DNA from 4 places in the Bradyrhizobium sp. LeoA1Lang genome. Region 3 is predicted to be linked to each of the others. Evidence: predicted binding sites of a transcription regulator. Region 3 holds the regulator's gene; each other region holds the start of a gene.
The links. The regulator LexA, encoded in region 3, represses DNA repair genes until DNA is damaged. The targets are predictions, from matches to a motif close to TGTTCNNNNTGTGTTCNG.
Positions count from the first base shown of each region.

Region 1: ACZYOF_RS17250 (PA0069 family radical SAM protein) is a predicted target of LexA. The motif match lies at 1,801-1,818, and genes of this name have one in related genera.
Region 2: ACZYOF_RS36995 (ImuA family protein) is a predicted target of LexA. The motif match lies at 1,881-1,898, and genes of this name have one in related genera.
Region 4: ACZYOF_RS30665 (ribonuclease T2 family protein) is a predicted target of LexA. The motif match lies at 2,455-2,472, and genes of this name have one in related genera.

Region 1 covers NZ_JBVAPG010000045.1:25,225-29,340, reverse strand. Annotated here, with positions in the region: gene ACZYOF_RS17260 (bifunctional helix-turn-helix transcriptional regulator/GNAT family N-acetyltransferase) at 1-889, opposite strand, end outside; gene ACZYOF_RS17255 (glycosyltransferase) at 1,095-1,676, opposite strand; gene ACZYOF_RS17250 (PA0069 family radical SAM protein) at 1,840-3,003, shown strand; gene ACZYOF_RS17245 (ribonuclease HII) at 3,222-3,989, shown strand.
Region 2 covers NZ_JBVAPG010000186.1:7,648-11,763, reverse strand. Annotated here, with positions in the region: gene ACZYOF_RS37000 (UdgX family uracil-DNA binding protein) at 392-1,747, opposite strand; gene ACZYOF_RS36995 (ImuA family protein) at 1,967-2,758, shown strand; gene ACZYOF_RS36990 (Y-family DNA polymerase) at 2,652-4,116, shown strand, end outside.
Region 3 covers NZ_JBVAPG010000033.1:451-4,566, forward strand. Annotated here, with positions in the region: gene ACZYOF_RS13940 (HAD-IA family hydrolase) at 1-468, shown strand, start outside; gene ACZYOF_RS13945 (molybdopterin molybdotransferase MoeA) at 478-1,692, shown strand; gene lexA (transcriptional repressor LexA) at 1,897-2,598, shown strand; gene ACZYOF_RS13955 (hypothetical protein) at 2,892-3,317, shown strand; gene ACZYOF_RS13960 (hypothetical protein) at 3,504-3,689, shown strand; gene ACZYOF_RS13965 (ComEC/Rec2 family competence protein) at 3,699-4,116, opposite strand, start outside.
Region 4 covers NZ_JBVAPG010000117.1:22,109-26,224, forward strand. Annotated here, with positions in the region: gene ACZYOF_RS30655 (cold-shock protein) at 228-443, opposite strand; gene ACZYOF_RS30660 (23S rRNA (adenine(2030)-N(6))-methyltransferase RlmJ) at 703-1,563, opposite strand; gene ACZYOF_RS30665 (ribonuclease T2 family protein) at 1,727-2,410, opposite strand; gene ACZYOF_RS30670 (hypothetical protein) at 2,529-2,999, opposite strand; gene ACZYOF_RS30675 (hypothetical protein) at 3,170-3,460, shown strand; gene ACZYOF_RS30680 (DUF3617 domain-containing protein) at 3,487-4,026, shown strand.

The DNA of each region.
Region 1 (4,116 bases), on a different contig from region 3:
CCTGCCCGAAGCTGCGATGCGGCTCGCTTTTCACCAGCACGAAGCCTGCGTCCTGATAGATTTTTCGCGCGGCGATCAGGATGCTCTGGGTCCACAGCGTGATCTTGCGGTAGCCGCAGGCCCTGGCGAAGCTGATGCATTCGCCAACCAGCCGCTTGCCGAGCCCCTGGCCGCGCCCGGCCGGGTCGATCAAGAGCAGCCTGAGCTTGGCGATGTCGTCGGAATGCCTGACCAGGAACACCGAGCCGACCGGTATCCCCTCGAGATCGGCGATCCAGCAGCGTTCGCGCGAGGCGTCGAACGAGGTCAGGAATTTTGCGACGATCTCGGCGACCAATGCCTCGAAGGATGAATCGAAGCCGTATTCGCTGGCATAGAGCGCGCCATGGCTCTGCGCCACCCAGCCCATATCGCCCGGCCGCGGATCGCGCAGCACCGCGCGTGGGGCTGCGGCCTCGCCGAGCAGCCGCTCGATGGTGCCCATCGCCCCTGTCAGGCGGACGCGATCGTCCGGCGGAAACCGCGCGAGCATCGATGCGACCTCATCGTGCGAGGTGCGGTTGATCCTGGCAAAGGTCTGCCGCCCCTTTGCGGTGAGGCCGAGCTGGTATTGCCGGCGATCGGAGGCGAGGGGGCTTCGGGTCAGAAGCCCGTCCTCATCGAATTTCTGGAGGATGCGGCTGAGATAGCCGGGATCGAGCCCGAGCTCGGTCCCGATCTCCTTCGCCGATATTTCCTCGCGATGGGCCAGCTCATAGAGCACCCGCGCCTCGCTGAGCGAGAACGGGCTTTTCAACAGATGCTGGTCGAGGACGCCGAGCTTGCGGGTGTAGAAGCGGTTGAACGCCCGCACCGCGGCGACCTGGGTTTCGGAATCCGGCTCTGACATAGGGGGCACCTCGATAGTTGCTATTGTCAAATAATTATTTGACTTTGGCAAGTATCAAGGCGCTGTCATTCCGGGGCGCGCGAAGCGCGAGCTATGATGTGCAATTGCACATCAGAGAATCCATTCATCTGCACGGTGTGCGGCCCGATGGATTCCGGGCCTGCGCCTTCGGCGCATCCCGGAATGACGAGGGAAACGTAACGTCCTACGCGACGATGATCCGGCTGCGCAGCATGGTGCGGGAGGAGCGGCCAAGCTGCCGCAATAGCCGCGCCTCGGAGCGGCGGGCATCCGGGCGGTAGCCGCCGAGCTGCTCATAGTGATCGCGTGCAATCAGGAGGCCCTGTTCGGCGGTCGGGCCGGTCAGCATGCGGGCGACGAACTTGAAGCTGTCGCGCAGGCGGGTGTCGGCGTAGGGCGAGCGGGCGTAGCGGAAGATGCCGGCGCGCGGCCGGCCGCTCATCGCGACCCCCTGGATGAACTGGGTGGTCTCCTCGATCCAGCCGCTGTCGAGCACGGCGCCGGCATGCAGGAACATCAGCCAGGGCGAGCGCGCCTGACGGGCTCCGGCCGCCAGCGCTGCGGCGCGGGTGCCGTCGAACGCCATGAAGCGGCAACCGGCGACATCGGCGACGCGTTCGATCACGTCGGACTTGGCGCCGTTCTTGGCGCGATCGACCAGCAGCACCTCTTTCACGATTCCGGACGCGGCACCCGGAACCAGCGCCGCAAGGGTCGCCACCGCGGTCCGCTCGTCGCCCTCGGTTGGAATGATCACGCTCAGCATCAACAGCGGCTTCGTTGGCTCGAAATGGGTGGAAAGCTCGAAAATTGTTATCACCTTGTCACAATCAAAACAGCCGTAGGGGTGCAGTTTTTTGCGGCAGCGCCATTGTGGAATTTCGCGAATGTGTTCTTGATTTGTTCTCACGACATGCTAGCTTCAGAGCATGAGCCGAGCATCCTCTCATGCCCTCAAGCACCCGCCGGTGACGGCGCCCTCCACACCGGCGGGTGCGCCCTCCGCGTTTCCCGAACTCGCGGTCGCGATCGAGCGCGAACGGCGGCGCGGCCGAGGCGCGCAGTCCAATGCGAGCGGCCGCTACGAGGCCGAGGCGCGCGTTACGTTCGACGACGGCTGGCAGAGCCTGGAAGACCTGCCGCCGTTCAAGACCACTGTCTCGCTCGACACCTCGCGCAAGGTCATCGCGCGCAACGACTCGCCCGACATCGGCTTCGACCGCTCGATCAATCCGTACCGAGGCTGCGAGCATGGCTGCGTCTATTGCTTCGCGCGGCCGACCCACGCCTATCTGGGCCTGTCGCCGGGACTGGATTTCGAATCGAAGCTTTTGGCAAAACCCGATGCGCCGGCGCTACTCGAGAAGGAGCTGGCCACGCCAGGCTATGAGCCGCGCATGATCGCGATCGGCACCAACACCGATCCGTACCAGCCGATCGAGCGCGAACACAAGATCATGCGGGGTATCCTCGAAGTGCTGGAGCGTGCCGGCCATCCGGTCGGCATCGTCACCAAATCGGGACTGGTGGCGCGTGACATCGACATCCTGCAGCGGATGGCAAAGCGCAACCTGGTCAAGGTCGCACTGTCGGTGACGACGCTCGATGCCAAATTGGCGCGCACCATGGAGCCGCGCGCCTCGACGCCACCGAAGCGGCTGGAAACGATCAAGCGGCTTTCGGACGCCGGCATCCCCACCACCGTGATGGTCGCGCCCGTGATCCCCGCGCTGAACGATTCGGAGATCGAGCGCATCCTCGATGCCGCAGCGCATGCCGGCGCCAAGGAAGCAAGCTACGTGCTGCTGCGGCTGCCGCTGGAAGTGCGCGACCTGTTCCGGGAATGGCTGCTCGCGAATTATCCCGATCGCTACCGCCACGTCTTCACCCTGATCCGCGACATGCGCGGCGGGCGCGACTACGACTCGCAGTGGGGGACGCGGATGAAGGGCACCGGGCCGATGGCCTGGATGATCGGCCGCAGGTTCGAGATCGCCTGCGAGAAGCTCGGCCTGAACAAGCGTCGCTCGAAGCTGACGACCGACCATTTCGTCAGGCCGAAGCAAAGCGGCGAGCAACTGAGCCTGTTCTGAGAGGCGTCATTGCGTCCCTCTCCGTCATTGCGAGGAGTCAACGGGTCCCGCATCTGGCGGGCCCGATGACAGGCTCCGCGACGAAGCAATCCATGCCTCCGCAAGCGGAGAGGTGGATTGCTTCGCTGCGCTCGCAAAGACCGGGGAATGCTGAATAATGGGGACGAGCGCCGGGTTCCCGGTTGCGCAGGTGCGGCTGCTTCAGCACAGTCGCGCCCATGATTCGGGATAAGTCCGAGAAGAAAAAGCCTGTCAAACCGGCGAAGGGCGTGATCGCGGTGACGCCGCCGAGCTTTCGGCGCGAGCGTGCGCTGATCAAGCGCGGCGTGTGGCCGATTGCCGGCTGCGACGAGGCCGGGCGCGGCCCGCTGGCCGGTCCCGTCGTGGCCGCGGCCGTGGTGCTCGACCCGAAACGCATTCCAAAAGGCATCGATGATTCGAAGCGGCTGACGGCGGAACGGCGGGAAGAGCTGTTCGAGCAGATCTGCGCGACGTCAGCCTTCGCTGTCGCCTTCGCCTCGCCCGCGCGAATCGATCGCGACAATATTCTGCGCGCCTCGCTCTGGGCGCTGGCGCGCGCGGTGCAGGCGCTGCCCGAGCAGCCCAAGCATGTCTTCGTCGACGGCCGCGACAAGGTCGCCGTCACCTGCGATTGCGAGGCCGTAATCGGCGGTGACGGCATCGTGATGTCGATCGCGGCCGCCTCCATCATCGCCAAGGTGACGCGCGACCGGCTGATGTGCGCGCTGGCGATGGATTGCCCCGGCTATGGCTTCGAGCAGCACAAGGGCTATGCGGTGCCGGAACATCTGGAGGCGCTGGATCGCTTGGGGCCGAGCGCGCATCACCGCAGCTTCTTTGCGCCCGTGATCGCCGCCCGGCAGAAGCATTTCCCGGAAACGATCGAGCCCGATCTCTTCACGGTGGACCCGACGGTCGAGACGGTGGACCCGACAATCGAGGCCGAGGCGACCGCCGCGATCTAGATCGCGTCGGAACCTAAGTTGCTCTCAGCCCGTCATCGCCCGGCTTGGCCGGGCGATCCAGTATTCCAGAGACGGCAGTGCTTGAACCGAGAAGCCGCCGTGTACTGGATGCCCCGCTTGAAGCGGT
Region 2 (4,116 bases), on a different contig from region 3:
GGCCCTTAGTCTTGACCATTGACTTGAAGGTTAGATGACAGCCGTAGTTTGCTTGAATGAAACGCGTGTCGCAACGGTGCTTGAGTGTTGCATCGATGATCGTCTGTCACGCGCGCTCGCGACATGAATGTTGACCATTCACATGACGAGCCATGCGCGCAGCGAAAGTGTGTGATGGATGTGTGATGGAAAGGAAGCGGTCGGGCGCTGCCTGACGCCGGGGCTGTGGCGCCGCGGCAGCGCGCCGACCTCATGGGAACGTCATTGGCGTGAACAAGACGCCCCAAACTCCCCCTGTAATAGGAGAGTATCGGCCATCAATGTAAGGTTGTAAATAGATATCAGTCTTATCAACGGCTTGATATTTGCAATGCTATGCATGGTGCCATGCTTATGCCGCAGCCCGTGCGCGTTTCCTCAAGAGTTCCGCCGCGATCTTCAGATCTTCGACAAAGCGTTGATATTCCCGCGCTTTCGCATCCTCATCGGGCAGCCGCAGCAGATAGGAGGGATGCACTGTCACCAGCGCCTTCACGTCGTCGTCGAGATCGATCAGCCGGCCGCGGTTTTTGCCGATCGGCGTGAGCTTGTTGAACACGCATTGGGCAGCGGTCGCGCCCATCGCCACCACCAGGTCCGGCTTGATCGAGGCGAGTTCCCGCTCATACCATTGGCGGCAGGCCTTGATCTCCGGCGTATTCGGCTTCTGGTGCAGGCGGATCTTGCCGCGCGGCACAAATTTGAAATGCTTCACCGCATTGGTGATGTAGACTTTCTTGCGGTCGATGCCGGCCTCTTCGAGCGCGCGGTCGAGCATCTGTCCGGCGGGACCGACGAAGGGCTTTCCGGCCAGATCTTCCTTGTCGCCCGGCTGCTCGCCGACCAGCATCACCTGCGCGCTTTGCGGGCCTTCGCCGAACACGGTCTGGGTCGCATGCTTATAGAGATGGCAGGCGCGGCAATCCGCGGCTTCTTCCCGCAGCGCACTCAGGCGGTCGGCGTGGCGGATCATGGCGGGTTCCGGTGGCGTGGCACTTTCGCTTGCGGGCTTAATCGTCGAAGCCTCGGGTGAGTTCCTCGATTGCTTCGCTGCCAGCCGTGCCGGGTTGAAGATCGTAGCGTAATGACGCTGCCAGATTTCCTCCAGCCGATTGCCTGCGGGCATCCCGGCCTCGCTGATGCCTGGCGTGATCGACACCGCATGTCCATCCCAATGCGCGCAGACATCTGATGTGAGGATCGACCAGGGCATGTCGGCAAAGCGGCTCGCGAAGAAGGGCGCGGCCAGTTCCACGACATGGTGCTGCGGCTCGAACCAGGCGACGAAATGCGATGTGTGCTCGCGCCCGATCTCGCGGAAGCGGATCGACGTCCGCATCCGCTGTGCCTCGTGATGCACGGCCTTCGCCATCGCATGGATACGCGCGACGTCGGGATCGTCAGCGACGTCGAGCAGGTCATGATCGCGGTGCAGGCGCCACAACAGGCGATAGAGCAGGGCGAAGCGCTCGGCGTCGCGATGCAGGATCGCGGTTTTCGCCAGCTCGACGAATTTGGCCGGCACGTTGAACGTGCTGTGCGGCGGCTCGAGCGGCGCTTCGCGGTCCAGCGCATCGAACGGTTTGACTTCGTTATCGTGTACCGTCCAGGTCACATTGTCAGGCGGCACCTCGTTCAGCACCAGCGCCCGTGCTGCCTTCCGCCAGCCGTCGAAATCAGTCTCGCTGTCGAGGATGATGTGGTGCATGGCACTTACTCTCCCTCCCGTGATGCCCGGGCTTGATCGGGCCATGAAGGCCCTCATAAATCCCATTGATTTCACTCAAGAATTTATCCCGTTACCAATCCGATTGACTCCTCCCGCGCAGTTGGCTTTATATTAGAACATACCATGAACAATTGGGCCAGCTTCTGGTTTCTCCCTTAAGCCAGCAGCGGCCCCGATATCTTCCTTAAGGAGCGGCGCATGACGAGCGCACGCCTGAGCACGCTTGCGTCCTTGCGCGGGCGCATTGAACGCATTGAGACATCCAATGAAGCGCATGCGCTGCAGCGGATCGCGCTGGGCCATGCCGGCGCCGATGCGATGCTCAAGGGCGGGCTTGCGAGAGCCGCGGTGCACGAAGTGTTTGCCGAGGGCCACCAGGGCGCTTCCGCCACCGGTTTCATCGCAGGCCTCGCCGGCCGTCTTGCCGCCCGAAAGCCGCTGGTCTGGGTGCGGCAGGATTTTTCCGAAATCGAATCCGGCGCACTGTCGATGAACGGCTTGTCCGAGCTCGGCCTCGATCCGCGCCTCCTCGTCACCGTGCGCGCCGCCGACATCGACAATGCGTTGCGCACCACGGCCGATGCGCTCGCCTGCGACGCGCTTGGTGCCGTCATCATGGAAGTCTGGGGCGATGCGCGGCAGCTCGATCTGGTCGCCAGCCGCAAGCTGACGCTCGCCTCGCAATCATCAGGCGTCCCCGCGCTGCTGCTGCGCCTGGCGGCAACGCCGCTTCCGTCCACCGCGGAAACCCGATGGATCGTGCGCGCGGCGCATTCGCCGCCGGGCGCCAGTTGGAGCGCGTGGGGCGCGCCTCTGTTCGATGCGCAGCTCGTTCGCAACCGTCATGGCCCGGTCGGGCGATGGATCATGGAATGGAAATGTGATGAGTGCCTTTTCAGCGAACCGTCGGCGTATCCTCAGCCTGTGGCTGCCGCGCCTGCCCATCGATCGGATCAAGCGGCAACTGGCCCGCACCGCCTCGCCAGTTGAAACGCGCAAGCTGTCTGAACTCCCTCTCCCGCAAGCGGGAGAGGTCGAAGTGCCGAGCGTTGTCGTCATCAAGGAGCACAACGCGCTGGTGATCCACTCCCTCGACGACATCGCCGCGCGAAGCGGCCTGTCGGCTGGCCTGCCATTGGCCAATGCCCGCGCGATCTGCCCGGAATTGACGGTCTATGATGCCGACGAGGTTGCCGATGCCAGGACGCTCAACGACATCGCCGACTGGTGCGACCGCTTCACACCTCTGGTGGCGCTCGATCCGCCCTCAGGTCTCTTCCTCGATATCACCGGCTGCGCCCATCTGTTCGGCGGCGAGCGTGCGATGCTGCAGATCGTCTGCGGCGCCCTCAGTCGGCGCGGCTTTGCCGTCAGCGGCGCGATCGCGGCTACCTCGGTCTGCGCCCGTACGCTGACGCGGCATTCGTCAGGCCGGATCATCGAGGATGGTGCGGAAGCCGAGGCGGTCGCCCCGTTGCCGATCTCGGCATTGGGGGCCGATGATGCGATCACGAAAGGTCTGCGCCGCGCCGGCTTGAAGACAATCGGCGACGTCGCCGCCCGCGCGCGCCATGAGATCGCGGCGCGTTTCGGCGCTGCCTTCACCACGCGGCTCGAGCATGCGCTGGGGCAGGGCGATGCGCCGATCAGCCCGCGCAAGCCATTGCCTGACTACATCGTCGAGAAGCGTTTTCCCGAGCCGATCACAACCGAGCCCATGATCGCGATGACGCTGCAGAACCTCGCCAGGATGCTGGTCCAGGCGATGGACAAGCAGGGCAAGGGCGCGCGGAAGCTGGAAGCAGGCTTCTTCCGCACCGACGGCGCGGTGCGCACGCTTGCCGTCGAGACCGGGCGTGCTGTGACCAAACCCGAAGTGATCGACCGCCTGTTCCGCGAACGGCTCGACGCACTCAACGATCCCCTCGATCCCGGCTTCGGCTTCGACCTGATCCGCCTGTCCGCTGGTCGTACCGAGATCGTGGTGCAGCAGCAGCGCGATCTCGACGCCCATGTCCATGACAATGACGAGCTTGCCGCGCTGATCGACCGCATCGCCGCCCGCATCGGGGGCAAGCGCGTGGTCGTGCACCTGCCGGAGGATACCCATATCCCCGAGCGCGCGGCGCTTGCCGCGCCCGCACAGCATCATCTGGCCGCGGCCTCGCAAGCCGCCTGGCCAGCGCGCGCCGAGGGCGAGCCGCCACTGCGTCCGCTGCGCCTGTTCGAAAAGCCGGAGCCGATCAAGGTGCCGTTCGCCACCGTGCCGGATGGACCGCCGCATCGCTTCACCTGGCGTCGCGCCACGCATCAGGTGGTGCGGGTCGAGGGTCCTGAGCGCATCGCCA
Region 3 (4,116 bases):
TACAGACATCACGAGGTCGGCAAGATCGATGACGCCGCCTTCTTCGCAAGCCTGCGGCAGTCGCTCGGCATCGGCATCTCCGACGCCCAGTTCCTGGAAGGCTGGAACGCGATCTTCGCCGGCGAGATGCCGGGAATCGCCGCGCACCTGGCGCGCGCCAAGACGCGCCTGCCGCTTTATGCTTTCTCGAACACCAATCCGCCCCATATCGAGCATTTCTCGACAGCCTATTCGGACGTGCTCGGCCACTTCCGCCAGATCTTCTTCTCGTCGACGATCGGGCTACGGAAACCCGACGCGGAAGCCTATGATTACGTCGTCAAGGCGATCGGCGCGCCGGCCTCGCGCATCGTGTTCTTCGACGATTCCACCGAGAACATCCGCGGCGCACGGGCGGCGGGTCTCACAGCCATTCACGTCACATCGTCAGATGATGTGACGAACGCGCTTCTCGCGCTCGGAATTTAGGAGTTGCCCGTGGCCCTGATGCCGGTCGCCGATGCGCTAGCCGCGGTCCTCGCCGGCGCGGAACCATTGCCGGAAGAGATGGTCGCGCTCGATGCCGCCTATCACCGCACGCTCGCCCGTGACGTCGCAGCAAAGCGTACTCAGCCGCCACTGGCGATGTCGGCGATGGATGGCTATGCGGTGCGATCCGCCGATGCCGCCGATCTCAGCGCGCGGCTGAAGGTGATCGGCGAAGTCGCCGCGGGCCGGCCGTTCGATCGGGAACTTGGTCCGCGGGAAGCGGCACGGATCTTCACCGGCGGCGTCATTCCCGCCGGCGCCGATGCCGTCGTGATCCAGGAAGACACCCGGGTCGATGGCGATCACATCACCATCACCGAAGCTGCCATCGCCGGGCGGCATATCCGTCCCGCCGGCGTCGATTTCCGTGAAGGCGACGTGCTGCTCAGGCGCGGAAGCCGGCTGACCGACCGCGCGCTGTCGCTGGCGGCGGCGTCGATGAACTATCCGGAACTTCCCGTGCGGCGCCGGCCGAAGGTGGCCGTGCTCGCGACCGGCGACGAACTGGTGATGCCGGGCACCTCTCCGGGCCCGGGCCAGATCGTCTATTCCAACGGCTATGCGCTGCGGGCGCTGGCGCGCGCGGAAGGCGCTGAAGCGATCGATCTGGGGGTCGCCGCCGACACGGTTGCCGCCACCACCGAGGGCATCCGCCGCGCGCATGCCGCGGGCGCCGACATCCTCATCACCACCGGCGGCGCCTCGGTCGGCGACCACGACCTCGTAAAGCCGTCGCTCGAGGCCGAGGGCGTCACCATGGCGTTCTGGAAGATAGCGATGCGGCCCGGCAAGCCGATGATGCATGGCCGACTCGGTGCGATGCGGGTGATCGGCCTGCCCGGCAATCCGGTGTCGTCCTATGTCTGCGCCTACCTGTTCCTGGTGCCGTTGATTCGTGCCCTCCTCGGCCGCTCGGCGATTCATCACGTCATGGAAAGCGCCCTGCTCGGCCGCGATCTCGCTCCCAATGATCAGCGCGAAGATTATCTCCGCGCGCTTCTCGAAGAGCGCGACGACGGCACGCTGATCGCAACGCCAGTCACCAAGCAGGACAGTTCGCTGCTTGGGAATCTCACTGCGGCGCAGGCACTTGTGATCCGTCCGCCATTCGCGCCGGCTGCCGCAAAAGGCGCGTCTTGCGACATTCTCCGATTGCCTGAATGACGCCGCGACCAGCACCTACTGGAGCAGCATCTCTGATCGCGTTCACCAGAAATTAAGTGGTTGCGGAACACATATCGAACATATAGTGTCCGTTCATGATTTGTTTCGAAACTCGCTGTCTACGAATGGGAGTGCGTGACTCCCGAGATCAGCTCTTCACAAGTCTCGGATCGAACGACGCTACCAACCGGGGGAATGCTCGCGATGCTTACGCGCAAACAGTATGAACTTCTGCGTTTCATCAACGAACGGCTGAAAGAGGCCGGCGTGCCTCCTTCCTTCGACGAGATGAAGGACGCACTCGACCTGCGCTCGAAGTCCGGCATCCACCGCCTGATCACGGCGCTAGAGGAACGGGGCTTCATCCGCCGCCTGCCGAACCGCGCCCGCGCGATCGAGGTGATCAAACTGCCTGAGCTCTCGGCCGCCGGCAACGGCCGCCGCGGCTTCACGCCGAGCGTCATTGAGGGCACGCTCGGCAAGCGCACGACCAGCGCGGCCGTGGCCGAGGACGATGGCAACCGTCCCGTTGCTGTTCCCGTGATGGGCCGGATCGCGGCGGGTACGCCGATCGAGGCGCTGCAGACCCGCAGCCACACCATCAGCGTGCCGCCCGACATGCTCGGCTCCGGCGAGCATTATGCGCTCGAGGTGCGCGGCGATTCCATGGTGGAGGCCGGCATCCTCGACGGCGACATGGCGCTGATCCAGCGCAACGACACCGCCAACACCGGCGACATAGTGGTGGCGCTGATCGATGAGGAGGAAGCGACGCTGAAGCGCTTCCGTCGCCGCGGCGCGTCAATCGCGCTTGAGCCTGCCAATGCGGCTTACGAAGTCCGCATCCTGCCGCCGAACCGGGTGCGGATCCAGGGCAAGCTGATCGGGCTTTATCGCAAGTACTGAGCGGCCGGCGACGCAGCAGCTCGTCCGGTACTTTGGTGGGTGCTCTGCCCTCAAGGACACTGACAAGAGCTGCTTAGAATGATTAGAATAAGGCCCCCGGTAAGTTCGCCGGGGCACTCTCGGTGCAAGGAGATGTGCGGCGGCGCCTCGCTATCGTGTTTGTGAACGGTGAGAGGGCGCGGGCCGTACAAATGCCAAGAACGGAGCAGAGGCTTATTAGTTATCGTCCACTCTGATAGAGGCCTGCGCCTCTCCCAGGCCCGGGTCGGCTATCTCGAATGAGGAGCAATCCGATGTGTGACTATAGCCTGCACGCCGTGGCGACGCGTCCCGCCCAGGTTGGAGAGACGCTTATCACCACCACCTTCCGCGGCACCTCGACCCGCGGCTTCGCTTCGGAAAGCGATCCGACGGTCGCAGTCTGCATGCTTCCCGGGACCGAACTCGCGTTCGCCGATAACGTCCGTTACGACAATCGCTGGATCTGGACCAAGACGACCGGCTTCCGTGTCGGCAAGTTCAACCAGATCGATCCGCATATTCGGGATCGTCATCACGACGCGATCGAATTCCCCGATGGCAGCCATGTGCTGGTGACCCAGCTCTGCGAAGGGCAGCGGGCGACCGTGCTGCAATTGCCAGTGACGCATCATGTTGCAGAGCCGGCACCGAAGGCGGTCGAGCAGCGCCCCGCGCCGAACCCGCTGTTCATCGGCTGACAGCTTCCGGCAGCGTGCGCCGCCGGTCTCGGCCGGCGGAGCGTTGCCGCGAGTGAAAAGCAAAGTGTTTTGAGCGGCCCCGGAGGTCATCCGGGGGCGCATGTGATTTTGTGTTGAACGGACGCTTTATTCGCCAAGGGGGCGTGATCGGTGGTCACCAAGATCACGTGGCAAAGAGCCGGACGAGTGGCTGAGCCCGGCCGATACATGTTCAGGTTCGGCTGGCTCACCGTCGCAGCGGAAGATCTCGCGATCTGGGAGCGATTTCCGGATGCGACCTTCACGCTTGTGCAAATGCCGTCGCATTCGGGCGGCCCGGATGAGTTTCGGCTCGGCGCCTTCGAGCTAGCGGCCAACGCCGGCGGAGATTGAACGGGGCGCTCAGTCTTCCGACTGCAGGTCGGATTCGGACGGGGTCGCATCGATGGCGCGCGGCACGGGTGCCCCCTGGATCCGGATCGTGGTCTCGACCTCGCCTTCGCCTGACATCGCAGGCGACCACGGCCGGTCGAGGCCGGCGGGCCTGACCGCGTCGATGACGAAGCCGTTCCGGTTCCGCCTTAGCGCCAGCCCGCCCTGCCGCCGCAGCCGCTCGGCATCGATGACCGCCGCCGCGCAGCCTGGCGGCACCGGCCGTGCGGTCACGATCAGCACCGCCCGCTCGCAATCGTCCGCGAGCGCCTCGGATCGCTGGGTGAGCGCGATGAACGCGCCACCGGCCGCAGAGGTCACGCAGCCGCTCTCATCGCAGGACACGCCCTCGGTCAGCGACGAATCGCCCGCGGTGCGGGCATCGGCA
Region 4 (4,116 bases), on a different contig from region 3:
CATGATCTTTTTCGGAAAACCGGTGCCCACTTTTCCGGATCATGCTCTAGCCAATCACTTCGAAGAATAAGAAAACGATCGACAACAACCTTCCGGCCGTCGCAGGCGGCCGGAATTTTTTTATGCCGAGCCGACGCGCAAGATCACGCGCATGCCTATGCGAGCGGGACGCCGCCCGGCAAATCCTTACCCGAGACTTCAGTCCGCTTCAGCGTGAGCGCGAAAGCTCACGATGAAATCACCAGATTGACCGCCTTGGGGCCTTTGCCCTTCTTGTCTGGTTCGACGTCGAACGTAATACGCTGTCCTTCGGTCAAATCCTTTAGTCCTGCGCGCTCGACAGCGGTGATGTGAACGAACACATCGCGGCCGCCGTCGTCAGGCTTGATGAAGCCGTAGCCGCGCTCTCCATTGAAGAATTTGACTGTCCCAGTCATGGCCATCGGGAAACTCCTCCCCCGCATTGCACCGCCGCTACGCGTAACTCACGTAGCGGGTGACCGGACATTCGCTGCCGGAAGCTTGGCCACCTCAGCGGACCCGTGTCACGCCACCGACCCGCCTGGATTTTTCTTCGGCCTTGTCACTCCGCCGCAACCATTCGCGGAAGCGGAACGTAAAGCCAGTCCTAACGTGACAAGCATAATACGGTTCCGGGCAAGTTGCCTATGGTCGAGTGGGAGTTTTCAGCAACGGCTTTGGTTAAGGTTTGGGCGTCTCCAGCCTGAATCGGCCGGCGCCGCCTTGGCCCAAGGGCTTTTCGAGCTCGGGCAGTATGATTCTGAGTTCGCCGGCAAGCGTCCAGGGCGGATTGACGATCAAAAGCCCGGTCGAGACCAGGCCGCTATCGGCTTCGCGGGGCGCGACGCTGAATTCGAGTCGCAGGCATTTGCCGGCCGGTGTGCTCTTGCCTGTCTCGGACGCGACATGCCGCGCAAGATCGTCGGTCACGCGACGGCTTTTGACCGGATACCACAGCAGATAGCTGCCGGTCGGCCATTTGGCGAACGCCTCGGAAAAGCCTTGCGCCAGCCGCTCGAACTCGTCCTTGGCCTCAAAAGGCGGATCGATCAGGACCACGCCGCGCCTTTCTTTCGGCGGGACGAAGGCCGGCAGCGCGGTCCAGCCATCGAGGTCGACCACCCGCGCCTGGGCGTCGCGGCGCAGCGCGTCGATCAGGCGTTTGCGCGCCTCAGGCGCGAGTTCACAGGCGGTGAGGCGATCCTGCGGCCTGAGCAGCGCCCGCGCGATCAGGGGCGAGCCCGGATAGGCCTTCAGTTCGCCCGGCGGGCTGAAAGCTCTCACAATGTCGAGATAAGGCAGTACCAGCGGCAGCGCTTCGTTCGAGAATCGCGCCTGCATCACCCGCGCGATTCCGGTCAGCCATTCGCCGCCGCGCCGCGCCTCGTCGGAGGTGAGATCATAGAGGCCGGCGCCGGCATGGGTGTCGATGACGCGGAGCGCCGCCGGCTTTTCCTGCAGATAGAGCAGGATTCGCACCAGCACGATGTGCTTGATGACGTCGGCAAAGCCGCCGGCGTGAAAGGCGTGACGGTAGTTCATGCCTGACGGTTACGACATCGCGCAGATGAAAGTAACCCAGCTCATGTTGGGCAAGTTGAAAGCACCGAACTTGGATGCGCAGCTTCACGTCGGAGATTCTCGAAATTCCCGATGCACAAACTGCATATTTGAGGTCTGGTCCTTCGGACTGGAATGACGAAGCCTAGCCACCCCGGATCGGCGGCATCACCACCTGGTCTCGGCGGCAGGCGCGGCGGTCGGTTTCCTCGCAGGCGCGGAACTGCATGTCCTTGCTCATGCAGATCCTGACCTCGCTGAGCCGCTTGCTGTCGCAGGTCACCGAGATTGCCGAACTGCTGAGGCCCGGATTGGACTTGATGAAGGCCTCTTCGATCTCGCCGGGTGCGACCGTCTTCGGCTCCGATAGTTGCAGGAATTCCTCAGGAATCTTCACCGCGGCGCGGGCCTTGCGGATGCTCTCGAAATAGGTGCGTGCCGAGAGGCCGGAGCAGGTGCCGTGCTTGTCCCATTCGTTGTAGATCAGCCCGGGCGCCGGCATCAGGTCGAGCATCGAGGTCATGACGTTGCGGGCGAGGCGTGGAGCGGGCCGCTGGCAATATTCCGGAAAGCCGCGCTCATATTGCGGCCAGAGGCCATGCACGACGAAGGAGTAGGGGCGTCCGCCGCATTGGACCTGCGCTCGCCTGCCATCGCCGCGCTCGGAGGCGGCTTCGCAGAACGACGGCGACCAGGACAGCGCAAGCACGTAGAAATCGAACTCGCCCGGCGCGTTTTGCCGGCGGTCCTGGGCACCGACCGGGCCGGTCACGGTTAAAAACGCAAGGACGGAAATCAGCAGCCGGGAAACCAAGGCCAATCGAAACATCAAGCACCCCTCACACTCGACCGCTGGCGAGCCTAGCAGGGAGATGGAACATTTCAAGAACAAAGTGTGGTGCGACGCATTGCTTGATTAACAAGCGCCGCCACGCCAGCCCTAAGGATCAGGGCCGGGCCGACTTGCAGGCGGGATTATAGGCCCAGTTGCGGTCCAGTCCGACCACGCACCATTCGACGCCCTGGCCGATGCTGGCAAAGCCGCCGTCCTCGATGATCGAGAAATGCACGGTGCGCACCTTGCCGTCGCTCAACATCGCGTCGCCCGAGCAATAGCGGCGCGGGATGTTGTCGGACTGCCAGGGACGGAAAGCAGTCTCATGGATCCGCGAATAGCCGGTGATCACCAGCGGGGAATTCCAGAACTGGCCCTCTTTTTCCTGGAACTGAGACGCAATGGTCGGCAGCGCTGCCTCGCAGGGGGCCACCCGTCCTTCATAGCTCGGCCCGAACAGCCAGAAGTTCAGCTCGAGCGGATTGGCGGCGTGCGCGGTCTGGGCGGACGCCAACAGGCCAAATAGCAGGCCGAATGCGGCGCAGAGGCCAGTTTTGGTCAAGGAACGAACAGAGTTGCACATGAGAATCCGCCGGATATCCAACGCGCGGGACGGTGCCGCGAAGCCCGGGCAAGGTCAAGTGCAACGCGGCAACACTGGCGGAGAACTCCGCAAATCTCCGGCCCACGATTCTTTTCACCGTCGCCGGCGCACTTTATGGTGTCGCCCAAGGATTTAAGGAGAGGTCTGCGATGCGAAGGATTCTGGCCGCTGGCATGGTTGCCGCAGGTGCAATGCTGGCCGTTGCACCGGCCCAGGCCGACTGGGTGCCCCCGTTCAAGGGCAACGATACCGGCGGCATTATCGCCTATTCGCTGGCAAGGCAGGCCGATGCCCGCCAGCTCGCGGTCGATCACTGCGCTTCCTACGGCAAGGTGGTGAAATTCCTCGCGGTGCAGCCCTATGAGGGTGGCTACGTCTCCTTCTCCTGCCGCTGGGTGCCTTGGAGCGCCGCCGAGCGGCCGCTGCGCACGCTTTATTGATCGCCGCCCGTTACCGGCATCGCCGCATGACACGACATTTCGTTCTGCTCGGATCGGCCATAGGCCTGGCTGCGCTGCTGCCGGGCGTGGCCGGCGCCGTCGATCTCCCTGTTCGCAAGGCGGGCCTGTGGGAGATGAAGATCGTGCGTACGGGCTCGACCATGCCCGAAATGACGATGCAGCATTGCACCGACGAGACCACCGACAAAGACATGAGCACGGCGGTCTCGCCGATGGCGAAGGATATCTGCTCCAAGCAGGATATCCAGAAGACGGCGACCGGCTATGTCAGCGATTCCGTGTGCGGCGTCGCCGGCGTCACGGTGACCTCGCATGCCGAGATCACCGGCGATTTCAACTCCGCCTACACCGTGAAGACGACCTCGCACGCCGATCGCGGCTCCGCCGGTGCGGCGCGCGATACCACCGGCACCATCGAGGCCAAATGGCTCGGTCCCTGCAAGGCGGATCAGAAGCCCGGCGACATCATCATGGCCGGCGGCATGAAGATGAACATCAAGGATATGGAAAAGCTGAAGGGCATGATCCCCAAGCTGCCGAAGTAGTTCTTGTCGTAGTGCGGACGGAGCGCGGCGCGTCCGATTTCAGCTCGGACCCAAGGTGCCAATTGTTGTGCCCTCTCCCCTTGTGGGAGA